Regions from separate parts of the Streptomyces sp. AgN23 genome, predicted to be linked through region 2. Evidence: riboswitches for the same ligand, from Rfam matches in the RefSeq annotation. Region 2 holds a riboswitch; the other holds the start of a gene.
What was found. Region 2 has a riboswitch for cobalamin ahead of metE (5-methyltetrahydropteroyltriglutamate--homocysteine S-methyltransferase). Riboswitches for the same ligand answer to the same signal wherever they lie in the genome.
Positions count from the first base shown of each region.

Region 1: another riboswitch for cobalamin. It lies ahead of cobN (cobaltochelatase subunit CobN); the one in region 2 lies ahead of metE (5-methyltetrahydropteroyltriglutamate--homocysteine S-methyltransferase).

Region 1 is NZ_CP007153.1:9,254,939-9,260,169, reverse strand. It holds gene cobN (cobaltochelatase subunit CobN) at 1-2,121, opposite strand, end outside; cobalamin riboswitch at 2,155-2,316, opposite strand; gene AS97_RS40245 (nitrite reductase) at 2,392-3,978, shown strand; gene AS97_RS40240 (precorrin-8X methylmutase) at 3,975-4,634, shown strand; gene AS97_RS40235 (precorrin-2 C(20)-methyltransferase) at 4,631-5,231, shown strand, end outside.
Region 2 is NZ_CP007153.1:1,591,598-1,596,828, reverse strand. It holds gene AS97_RS06945 (SulP family inorganic anion transporter) at 1-561, shown strand, start outside; gene metE (5-methyltetrahydropteroyltriglutamate--homocysteine S-methyltransferase) at 619-2,937, opposite strand; cobalamin riboswitch at 3,101-3,322, opposite strand; gene AS97_RS06935 (hypothetical protein) at 3,460-3,669, opposite strand; gene AS97_RS46950 (hypothetical protein) at 3,933-4,295, shown strand; gene AS97_RS06930 (putative RNA methyltransferase) at 4,342-5,193, opposite strand.

The DNA.
Region 1 (5,231 bases), 7.7 Mb from region 2:
GAGCGCGGACGTACCGCCCCAGATCTGGCGGGCGCGGAGGATGGCCAGCACCAGGTTGACGCGCGCGGGCCCGGCCGGGGCGGTGCCCAGGACATGCAGTCCGTCGCGGATCTGGGCGTCCTTGACCTCGCACAGCCAGCCGTCGACATGCAGCAGGAAGTCGTCGAAGCCGTCGTCGTCCGGCCGGTCCTCCAGGCCCAGGTCGTGGTCGAGCCGGGCGGCCTGGATGAGGGTCCAGATCTGGGCGCGGATGGCGGGGAGCTTGGCCGGGTCCATCGCGGAGATGGCGGCGTACTCGTCGAGCAGCTGCTCCAGCCGCGCGATGTCGCCGTAGGAGTCGGCGCGGGCCATCGGAGGGACGAGGTGGTCGACAAGGGTGGCGTGGACGCGGCGCTTGGCCTGGGTGCCCTCGCCCGGATCGTTGACCAGGAAGGGGTAGATGAGCGGCAGATCGCCGAGCGCGGCATCGGGGCCGCAGGCGGCGGACAGCCCGGCGTTCTTGCCCGGCAGCCACTCCAGGTTGCCGTGTTTGCCCAGGTGGACCATGGCGTCGGCGCCGAATCCGCCGTCGGCACGAGGGGTGGCCATCCAGCGGTAGGCGGCCAGGTAGTGGTGCGAGGGCGGCAGATCGGGGTCGTGGTAGATGGCGATGGGGTTCTCGCCGAAGCCGCGCGGGGGCTGGATGACCACCAGGAGATTGCCGCGGCGCAGCGCGGCCAGCACGATCTCGCCTTCCGGGTCGCGGCTGGTGTCGACGAACAGCTGGCCGGGCGGCGGGCCCCAGTGTTCCTCGACCGCGTCCCGGAGCACCTGCGGGAGCGCGGCGTACCAGCGACGGTAGTCGGCGGCCGGGACGCGGACGGGGTTGCGGGCGAGCTGCTCCTCGGTGAGCCACTCCTGGTCGTGGCCGCCCGCCTCGATGAGGGCGCGGATCAGGTCGTCGCCGTCGCCGGAGACCAGGCCCGGGAGCGCGTCCGGCCCGTCCTCGGGGCCCAGGTCGTAGCCATCGGCGCGCAGCCGGCGCAGCAGGGCGACGGCGCTCGCGGGGGTGTCGAGGCCGACGGCGTTGCCGATCCGGGAGTGCTTGGTGGGGTAGGCGGAGAGGACGAGCGCCAGGCGCTTGTCGGCGGCGGGGATATGGCGGAGCCGGGCGTGTCGTACCGCGATTCCGGCGACACGCGCGGCGCGCTCGGCGTCAGCGGCATAGACCGGCAGGCCGTCCTCGTCGACCTCCTTGAAGGAGAACGGCACGGTGATGAGCCGCCCGTCGAACTCGGGGACGGCGACCTGGGTCGCGGCGTCCAGCGGGGAGAGCCCCTCGTCGTTCTCCTCCCACGCGGCGCGCGACGAGGTCAGGCACAGCGCCTGCAGCACGGGCACGTCGAGCGCGGCGAGCGCGCCCGCGTCCCACGCCTCGTCGTCGCCGCCCGCGGACGCCTCGGCGGGGCGGGTGCCGCCGGCCGCGAGGACGGTGGTGACGATGGCGTCGGCCGCGCCGAGTGCCTCGATCAACTCGGGCTCGGGGGCCCGCAGCGAGGCCACGAACAGCGGTAGCGGGCGGCCACCGGCGTCCTCCACGGCCCGGCACAGGGCCTCCACGAAGGCGGTGTTGCCGCTCATGTGGTGGGCGCGGTAGTAGAGCACCGCGATGGTCGGGCCGGTGACGCCGCCGGGGGCGGCCTCGCGGCCGGTGCGCTCCAGCGGACCCCAGGTGGGCGCGGGCGCGGGCGGTTCGAAGCCATGGCCGGTGAGCAGCACGGTGTCGGAGAGGAACCGGGCGAGCTGGTCGAGGTTGGCGGGCCCGCCGTGGGCGAGGTAGGCGTGGGCCTCGGCGGCGATGCCGACCGGGACCGTGGACGCCTCCATGAGCTGGGCGTCGGGCGCCTGTTCACCGGTGAGGACGACCACGGGGAGGTCGCCCGCGAGCAGCGTGTCGAGCCCCTCCTGCCAGGCGCGGATGCCGCCGAGGAGCCGTACGACGACGAGTTCGACACCGTCGAGGAGGCCGGGGAGGTCGTCGAGAGCGAGACGGGCCGGGTTGGCGAGGCGGTACGGCACCGGGCCCGTGGCGGCACGGGCGCTCAGCAGGTCGGTGTCGGACGTCGACAGCAGCAGAATCATGCGACGGCATGCCTTCCTCGGGGTCCGCGCCCCGGGCGGGTTGAAGACGGCGGCAGTTCCTGGCTCGCGCCGCCGCTGCCGTTCGGCAGCCGCCGCGCTCACAGTGGCGGGACCGCGCCGGATTTCCACCGGCTTCCTACCGTGAGTGCCGTCTTGTGCGTATCGCGGGCCGGGACCGACCCACCGTTGAGCATAGTAAGCGTTGCTGACCTGCCACGGGACGGTGAGTTCCGGCCTGGCCGGGGCGGCGGGCCGGACCGGATCGTCGGTATGCTCGCCGCCATGCCCCTCCCCCCGACAACCACCCCATCCGGGGATGAAACCCCCGTGCGCGGGCGCGATGACGCCTGTCCGGGCGCGCTGCGGCTGCACCCGGCGGACGACGGTTCGCTCGCCCGGATACGGGTGCCGGGCGGACTGCTGACGGCCCGTCAGGCACAGGCGCTGGGGCGGGTGGCCGAGGAGTTGGGCGACGGGCGGCTGGACATCACCTCACGGGGCAATCTGCAGGTGCGCGGCCTGGACGCGGGGTGCGGCGCGGAACTGGCGGCCCGGCTACGGGCGGCCGGACTGCTGCCCTCCGACCGCCATGACCGGGTGCGCAACATCGTGGCGTCGCCGCTGTCCGGCCTGGACGGCGAGGGGCATGCGGACGTGGTGGCGTGGGTGCGGGAGTTGGACGCCGCACTGTGCGGCGGCGCACCGACGAGGGGCGGGGAATTGTCGGGCTTGTCGGGCAGGTTCCTCTTCGCGCTGGACGATGGGCGTGGCGATGTGGCCACCTTGGGCGCGGATGTGACATTGATCGCAACGCCGGACGGTGGAGCGGTGCTACGGGTCGGCGGTCCGCTGCCGGGCCCCGGTGTGCCGTCGCCGTCGACGGCGGGGGCACACCCGGACGCGGCAGCGCGGCGGGGGTCTCCTACGGCCGGGTCGGCGGCAGGGGGCGGTCTCCGGGTGCGGCGCGAGGACGCGCCGCGTGCGGCGGCGCTGGCCGCGGTGGAGTTCCTGGCCAAGGCCCATGAGAGCGGCACCCGGGCGTGGCGGGTACGCGAACTCCCCGCACGACACGCCGTGACGACCGAGGGATTGGCCGCGCGACTCGCCGACGCGGGCGTCGAGGCCGTACCCGTGGAGCATGAACCAGCGCCCCGCGCCCGCGCCACGCCACCCGCTTTCGGGCCGGTCCCCGGCCCGAACGGGCGTCACGCGCTGTCCGTCGCCCTCCCCCTGGGCCGGGTGAGCGCCGCACAGTGGCGGCTGCTCGCCGGGCTCGCCTCCCGGAGCGGGGCCGCTGAGCTGCGTATGACACCCTGGCGCGGCGTGGTGCTCCCCGGGTTCTCCCCGGACGACACGCGCGGTGCCTTGGCCGAACTGTCCGACGCGGGACTGGTGACCACGCCGGACTCTCCGTGGCTCGGGGTCGGCGCGTGCACGGGACGGCCGGGCTGCGCCAAGTCCCTGGCGGATGTGCGGGCCGACACGGCATGCATGGTCGCGAACACGGCGCGGGGGGCCATGGACCCGGCGCGCGGGACCTCGGGCACGGCCCGGGGAGCCGCGAACCCGGCGGGAGCGGACGCGGGCGGGGCGAAGCCGTGGCCGGTGAGCGGCACGGCGTACGGCGGCGGCCCGGCCGGGCCCGATCCGCTGCCGGTGTACGTCTCCGGCTGTGAACGGCGCTGCGGTCACCCCGGGGGCCGCTGGGTGGACGCGCTCGCGACCGGCGACACGGACTACCGCGTCACCGTACGGGGCGTGAGGGGAGACACGCCGGAGGCGGACAGCGCGGACAGCGCGGATGTGACAGCAGAACAGTTGGCCGGCGCCGTCGCGGCGGCCCGTGGAACGACATGATCGAGGACACCGTGTTCGACTACGAGAAGGACGGGGCGGCCATCTACCGCGCGTCCTTTGCCACCATCCGTGCCGAGGCCGACCTCGCCGGGCTCCCCGCCGACGTCAGCCAGGTGGCGGTGCGGATGATCCACGCCTGCGGCATGGTCGACCTGGTCAAGGACCTCGCGTACACGCCCGAGGTGGTCTCCCGCGCCCGTGCCGCGCTGCGGTCCGGCGCGCCGGTGCTCTGTGACGCCCGCATGGTCGCCAGCGGGGTCACCCGCAAGCGGCTGCCCGCCGACAACGAGATCATCTGCACCCTCGCGGACCCCGCCGTACCGGAGTTGGCGCGGCGCATGGGCACCACGCGCAGCGCCGCCGCGCTGGAGCTGTGGCGGGACCGGCTCGAAGGGGCGGTGGTGGCGGTGGGCAACGCCCCCACGGCGCTCTTCCGGCTGCTGGAGATGCTCGAAGAAGGAGGGGCGGAAGGGGCGGGCGCGCCGCGCCCGGCCGCCGTGATCGGTGTGCCGGTGGGCTTCATCGGCGCCGCCGAGTCCAAGGAGGCGCTGGCCGGGCATCCGGCGGCGCTCGACCATCTGGTGGTGCACGGCCGGCGGGGCGGCAGTGCCATCGCCGCGGCCGCGATCAACGCGATAGCGAGCGAGGAAGAGTGAGCGAGCAGCAGACGGGCCGGCTCTACGGTGTGGGGCTCGGCCCCGGCGACCCCTCCCTGATGACCGTACGCGCCGTGGAGGTCATCGCCGAGGCCGATGTCATCGCGTACCACAGCGCCCGGCACGGGCGCAGCATCGCGCGCTCCATCGCCGAGCGGCATCTGCGGCCCGACCACATCGAGGAGCGGCTGGTCTATCCGGTCACCACGGAGACCACCGACCATCCGGGCGGCTATCGCGGCGCGATGGACGAGTTCTACGCGGACGCGGCCGCCAGGCTCGCCGCGCATCTGGACGCGGGGCGCACGGTCGCGGTGCTCGCGGAGGGCGATCCGCTCTTCTACGGCTCGTATATGCACATGCACAAGCGGCTCGCCGACCGCTACCTCACCGAGGTCGTCCCCGGGGTCACCTCGGTCAGCGCGGCGGCCGCCCGGCTCGGCGCGCCGCTGGTGGAGGGCGAGGAGGTGCTGACGGTCCTCCCCGGCACCCTGCCGGAGGAGGAGTTGACGGCCCGGCTGGCGACGACGGACGCGGCGGCCGTGATGAAGCTCGGCCGGACCTTCCCCACGGTGCGGCGCGCGCTGGAGCGGTCGG
Region 2 (5,231 bases):
ATGGTGCTGTGCATCGCCTTCGGGCCGGTGGTCTCGGACCTTCCCATGGCCGCCCTGGTCGCCGTGATGGTGATGGTGTCGTTCGGGACGTTCGATTGGCACTCCATCGCGCCCAGGACCCTCCGGCGGATGCCCGCGGGCGAGATCACCGTCATGGTGCTCACCGTCGCCGTGGTCGTCGCCACCCACAACCTGGCCATCGGCGTGGTCGTGGGCAGCCTCACCGCCATGGTCGTCTTCGCCAAGCGTGTCGCCCACCTCGCCGAGGTGACCGCGGTCGTCGATCCGGACGGCAGCGAGGTCGTCTACCGGGTCACCGGTGAGCTGTTCTTCGCCTCCTCCAACGACCTGGTCACCCAGTTCGACTACGCCACCGATCCCGACCGGGTCGTCATCGACCTGTCCGCCACCCACATCTGGGACGCCTCCTCCGTCGCCGCGCTCGATGCGATCGAGACCAAGTACGCCCAGCGCGGCAAGACCGTCGAGATCACCGGACTGAACGACCCCAGTGCCCATCTCCACGGCAAGCTCAGCGGTGAACTCGCGGGCAGCCACTGACCCGACCCGGGGCCGGGGCGTCTTCGTGGACGCCCCGGCCCCGGCCGGTCGTCCGGGTCAGGACGCGGGCAGCTCACCGCGGACCGTACGGGCCGCGGTGACCAGGTTCCGCAGTGAGGAGCGGGTCTCGGGCCAGCCGCGGGTCTTCAGGCCGCAGTCGGGGTTGACCCACAGCCGCTCGGCGGGAATGGCTTTCAGGCCGGTGCGGAGCAGTTCGGCCGCCTCCGGCGCGCTGGGCACGCGCGGGGAGTGGATGTCGTACACCCCGGGCCCGGCCTCGCGCGGATAGCCACGGGCGGCCAGTTCGCGGGCCACCTGCATATGGGAACGGGCGGCTTCCAGGCTGATGACATCGGCGTCGAGGTCGTCGATCGCCTGGACGATGTCGCCGAACTCGGCGTAGCACATATGGGTGTGGATCTGGGTGCCGGGACGTACGCCGCCGGTGGTGAGGCGGAAGGCCTCGGTCGCCCAGGACAGATAGGCGGGCCGGTCCTCGGCGCGCAGCGGAAGGGTCTCGCGCAGGGCGGGCTCGTCCACCTGGATGACCGAGGTCCCGGCCGCCTCCAGGTCGCCCACCTCGTCGCGCAGGGCGAGGGCGACCTGGCGGGCGGTGTCGCCGAGGGGTTGGTCGTCGCGGACGAAGGACCAGGCGAGCATGGTGACCGGCCCGGTGAGCATGCCCTTGACCGGGCGGTCGGTGAGGGACTGGGCATAGGCGGTCCAGCGCACCGTCATCGGCTCGGGGCGGGAGATGTCACCGGCCAGGATCGGCGGGCGGACGTAGCGGGTGCCGTAGGACTGCACCCAGCCGTGCCGGGTGGCGAGATAGCCGGTGAGCTGCTCGGCGAAGTACTGGACCATGTCGTTGCGCTCGGCCTCGCCGTGCACCAGCACATCCAGGCCGGTCTGCTCCTGGAAGGAGATCACCTCCTGGATCTCGGCCTTGATGCGCTCCTCGTACCCGGCCGTGTCGATCCGGCCGCCGCGCAGGTCGGCGCGGGCGGTGCGCAGTTCGCCGGTCTGCGGGAAGGAGCCGATGGTGGTGGTCGGCAGCAGCGGCAGGCGGAGGTGGGCGCGCTGGGCCGCGGCGCGTTCGGCATACGGCTGGGCGCGGCGGGTGTCGGCCTCGGTGACCGCGCCGGTGCGGGCGCGGACGGCCGGGTCGCGGGTGATGGGGGAGTTGGCGCGGGAGGCGCGAGCGGCCCGGTTCGCGGCCAGTTCGGCGGTGATGGTGTCGGTGCCGTGGGTCAGGCCCTTGGCGAGGGTGACGATCTCCGTGGTCTTCTGCCGGGCGAAGGCCAGCCAGCGCAGGATCTGCGGTGCGATGTCCCGCTCGGCCGCCGCGTCGAGGGGGACGTGCAGCAGCGAGCAGGAGGCGGCCACATCGACCCGGTCGGCCAGCCCCAGCAGGGTGCCGAGCCTGGCCAGGGACTTCTCCAGGTCGTTGACCCAGATGTTGCGGCCGTTGACGACACCGGCGATCAGCCGCTTGCGGGGCAGCCCGCCGACGGCGGCCAGCGCGTCCAGATTCGCGGCGGCGGCCTCCGTGAAGTCCAGCGCCAGCCCCTCGACCGGGGCCTTGGCCAGTACGGGCAGGGCCTCGCCGAGGCGGTCGAAGTACGAGGCGACCAGCAGCTTCGGACGGTCGGCGAGGGCTCCGAGATCGCGGTAGGCGCGTCCGGCGGCGTTCAGCTCGGCCGGCGTGCGGTCCTGGACCAGGGCGGGTTCATCGAGTTGCACCCACTCGGCACCGGCCGCCCGCAGATCGGCCAGGACCTCGGCGTACACCGGAAGCAGGCGGTCCAGGAGGGTGAGCGGCTCGAAGTCCGCGGGCGCGCCGGGGGCGGGCTTGGCGAGGAGGAGGTAGCTGACGGGACCGACCAGGACCGGCCGCGCCGCCAGACCGAGGCCGAGGGCTTCCGTCAGCTCCGCGACCTGCTTGGCGGAGTCGGCCGTGAACACCGTGTCCGGGCCCAGCTCCGGAACCAGGTAGTGGTAGTTGGTGTCGAACCACTTGGTCATCTCCAGCGGCGCCACGTCCTGTGTGCCCCGCGCCATCGCGAAGTAGCCGTCGAGCGGATCGGTGGCGACGGCGTCCCGGTGGCGGTCGGGGATCGCGCCGACCATGACGGTGGTGTCCAGCACATGGTCGTAGTACGAGAAGTCCCCCGTGGGAACTTCGTCGATGCCCGCCCCGGCCAGCTGCCGCCAGGTGGTGCGGCGCAGTTCGGCGGCGGTGGCCCGGAGCGCGTCGGCGGGGACGCGGCCCTTCCAGTAGCCCTCGATCGCCTTCTTCAGTTCCCGGTTCGGGCCCTGGCGGGGGTAGCCGTACACGGTGGCCCGTGCTGCCGCGGCTGCGGACTTGGTGGTCACGGAGATCTCCTTCGCGAGATGAATCCCTGAGATCCCGGCGACGGGAGGAGAGCGCGAAGGGTGACAGACCGGACGCCACGACCTCGCGCGGCACGCGCGCGGTCGTCCGACCGGAATGTACGCCGACCCGCCCTCGAGGTCACCGGGTGTCCGCGCACGAGTCGTCCGTACGCGGGCAGATGGCAGGTCTTCGGACTCACGGGCGCGTCCTCTTGGGGAGGACACCTAGTGGCCGTCGCTTCCCAGGTCCCTCTACCGGACCCAGTGCGTATGACGGCGGTCGTTCCCGCTCACCGCTGCGGGGCAGTCCCGGATTCCCACCGGGTTCCCTCTTGCGACGCGTCCCGCCTGGCGGACGGGGCGAACCAGCTGCACCAGCCAGCCTACGGGGCCGTCCGGCGGTGTGCAGGGGGCAGTCCGGTATTCGGGAGGGTGAAGTGGAACACGCGATGGCCGAGGCTACGGCCGGTGCCGCCCGGGCCGTGCACCGGCCGCACCCCGTCCATCAGTGAGATCAGCGGGTCAGCACGCGCCGGAGTCCGACCCGCCCGCCAGATTGACCGGCACGGTGACGAACGAGAACTGGTTGCTGGCGCAGACGCCGGGGAAGGTCGTGTTGCTGGAGTTGTTGACGGTCAGATCGGGTGCGTCGTCCGCGAGGGCGCCGCCCGCGCCGACGGCGAGGGACGCGGCGGTGAGGGCGAGCGTGGACAGGGCGGTCCGGATACGCATGGGAACTCCTTGCTGGGGATCTGCCGCCGGATATGACCGGCTTCGCATGCATGGTGCCCCTTTGGTGAGGCGTTCGCGCCGCACCGTCCCCCCAATGGCGGAAGCCCACCCCCGCCGCCGTCCGGGCGGCCCAAGGCGCGCGTCCGGTCATCCGCCTCCGGTCATCCGCCGCCGCGCCGTCCGTCGTCCGCCGGTGCGGAGGGCGGGCGAGGGCCTCGCCCGGGTCGAGGCGGGGCCTGCACATGGCCTATCGACAATAGAAAATCCGGGCGCAGGTCAGCTTCGACTGTGCCACCAGCGGCATCCAGCAGCACCGCTTCACCGGACCGTTCCTGCACGACGTCCTGGTCTCCGCCGGTCCCGCCTTCGACCCCGCCCGGCGCAAGGACCGCCTGCGCTTCCTGATCGCCGTACGCGGCGCGGACGGCCACCGGGCGCTGCTGTCCTGGGCCGAGATCGACCCGGACTTCGGCCGTGCCCAAGTCCTGCTCGCGGTCACCATCGACGGCACCCCGCTCGACCGGGCGGGCCCGCAGCTCGTCCTGCCCCAGGACCGCTGCGGCGCCCGGTACATCAGCGGCATCGAGGCGATCCGGGTGGACGGCGGATACACCGTCTGGGCCTGACGGCGCTGTGCGGAGCCCGGCGGGCCGGGGCGTCTTCGCGGTGGTGTCAGACCAGCGGACGGTATGCGGTGAGGGCGACGGACAGTGTCACGTCACAGGGCTCGGGCAGCAGCGCGACGCGCTCCTTCAGCCGCTCGCCCTGCTGGTGCCAGGCGTTGGGCCCCATCCCCACCAACTGCGGCACGGCCTGATGGTCCAGCGTCATGGTGCTCCGCGAACGCTCCCGGGCCACCTCGGTGAAATGCGCCGAGAAGCGGTCCGCCAGTCGCTCGTCCTTCTGCTCGTCCACCCGCAGCAGCCCCAGGGCCTCCACCAGCTCGCGCAGATGGTCCGGCCGGGGCGTCACCACCAGCAGCACACCCTCAGGGCGCAGCATCCGTCGCAGCTCGGCCGGATTGCGCGGTGCGAAGACGTTGAGGACCACCGACGCGGCCCCGTCGGCGAACGGCAGCTCGGCCCAGGCGTCGGCCACCACCGCGCTGATACGGGGATGCGCCCGCGCGGCCCGGCGGGCGGCGAACTTGGAGATGTCGAGCAGGACGCCCTCGGAGTCCGGGAACTCCGACATCACCCGGGCAAGGTGGTAGCCCGTGCCACCGCCGATGTCCACGACGCAGTCGGGGTCCCCGCCCGCCGGCGCCGGTGCCGTCTCGCGCGCCAGCGCGGCCAGTGCCCCGGCGATCGGCGCGAAGTGACCGGCGGCCAGGAAGTCCGCTCGGGCCGCCACCATCTCGGCGGTGTCCGCACTGAACTTGGCGGCCCCGCGCAGCAGATTCACATATCCCTGCTTCGCCACGTCGAAGCTGTGCCCCCGGGAACACCGCAGGGCGCCCTCGGCCATCGTCAAACCGCCGGAACAGTAGGGGCAGCGAAGGTATCGAACCGCCTCTTTCCGCATGGTGTCCCCCGTGCCGCTGTTGTCCTGACAGGAGCTCA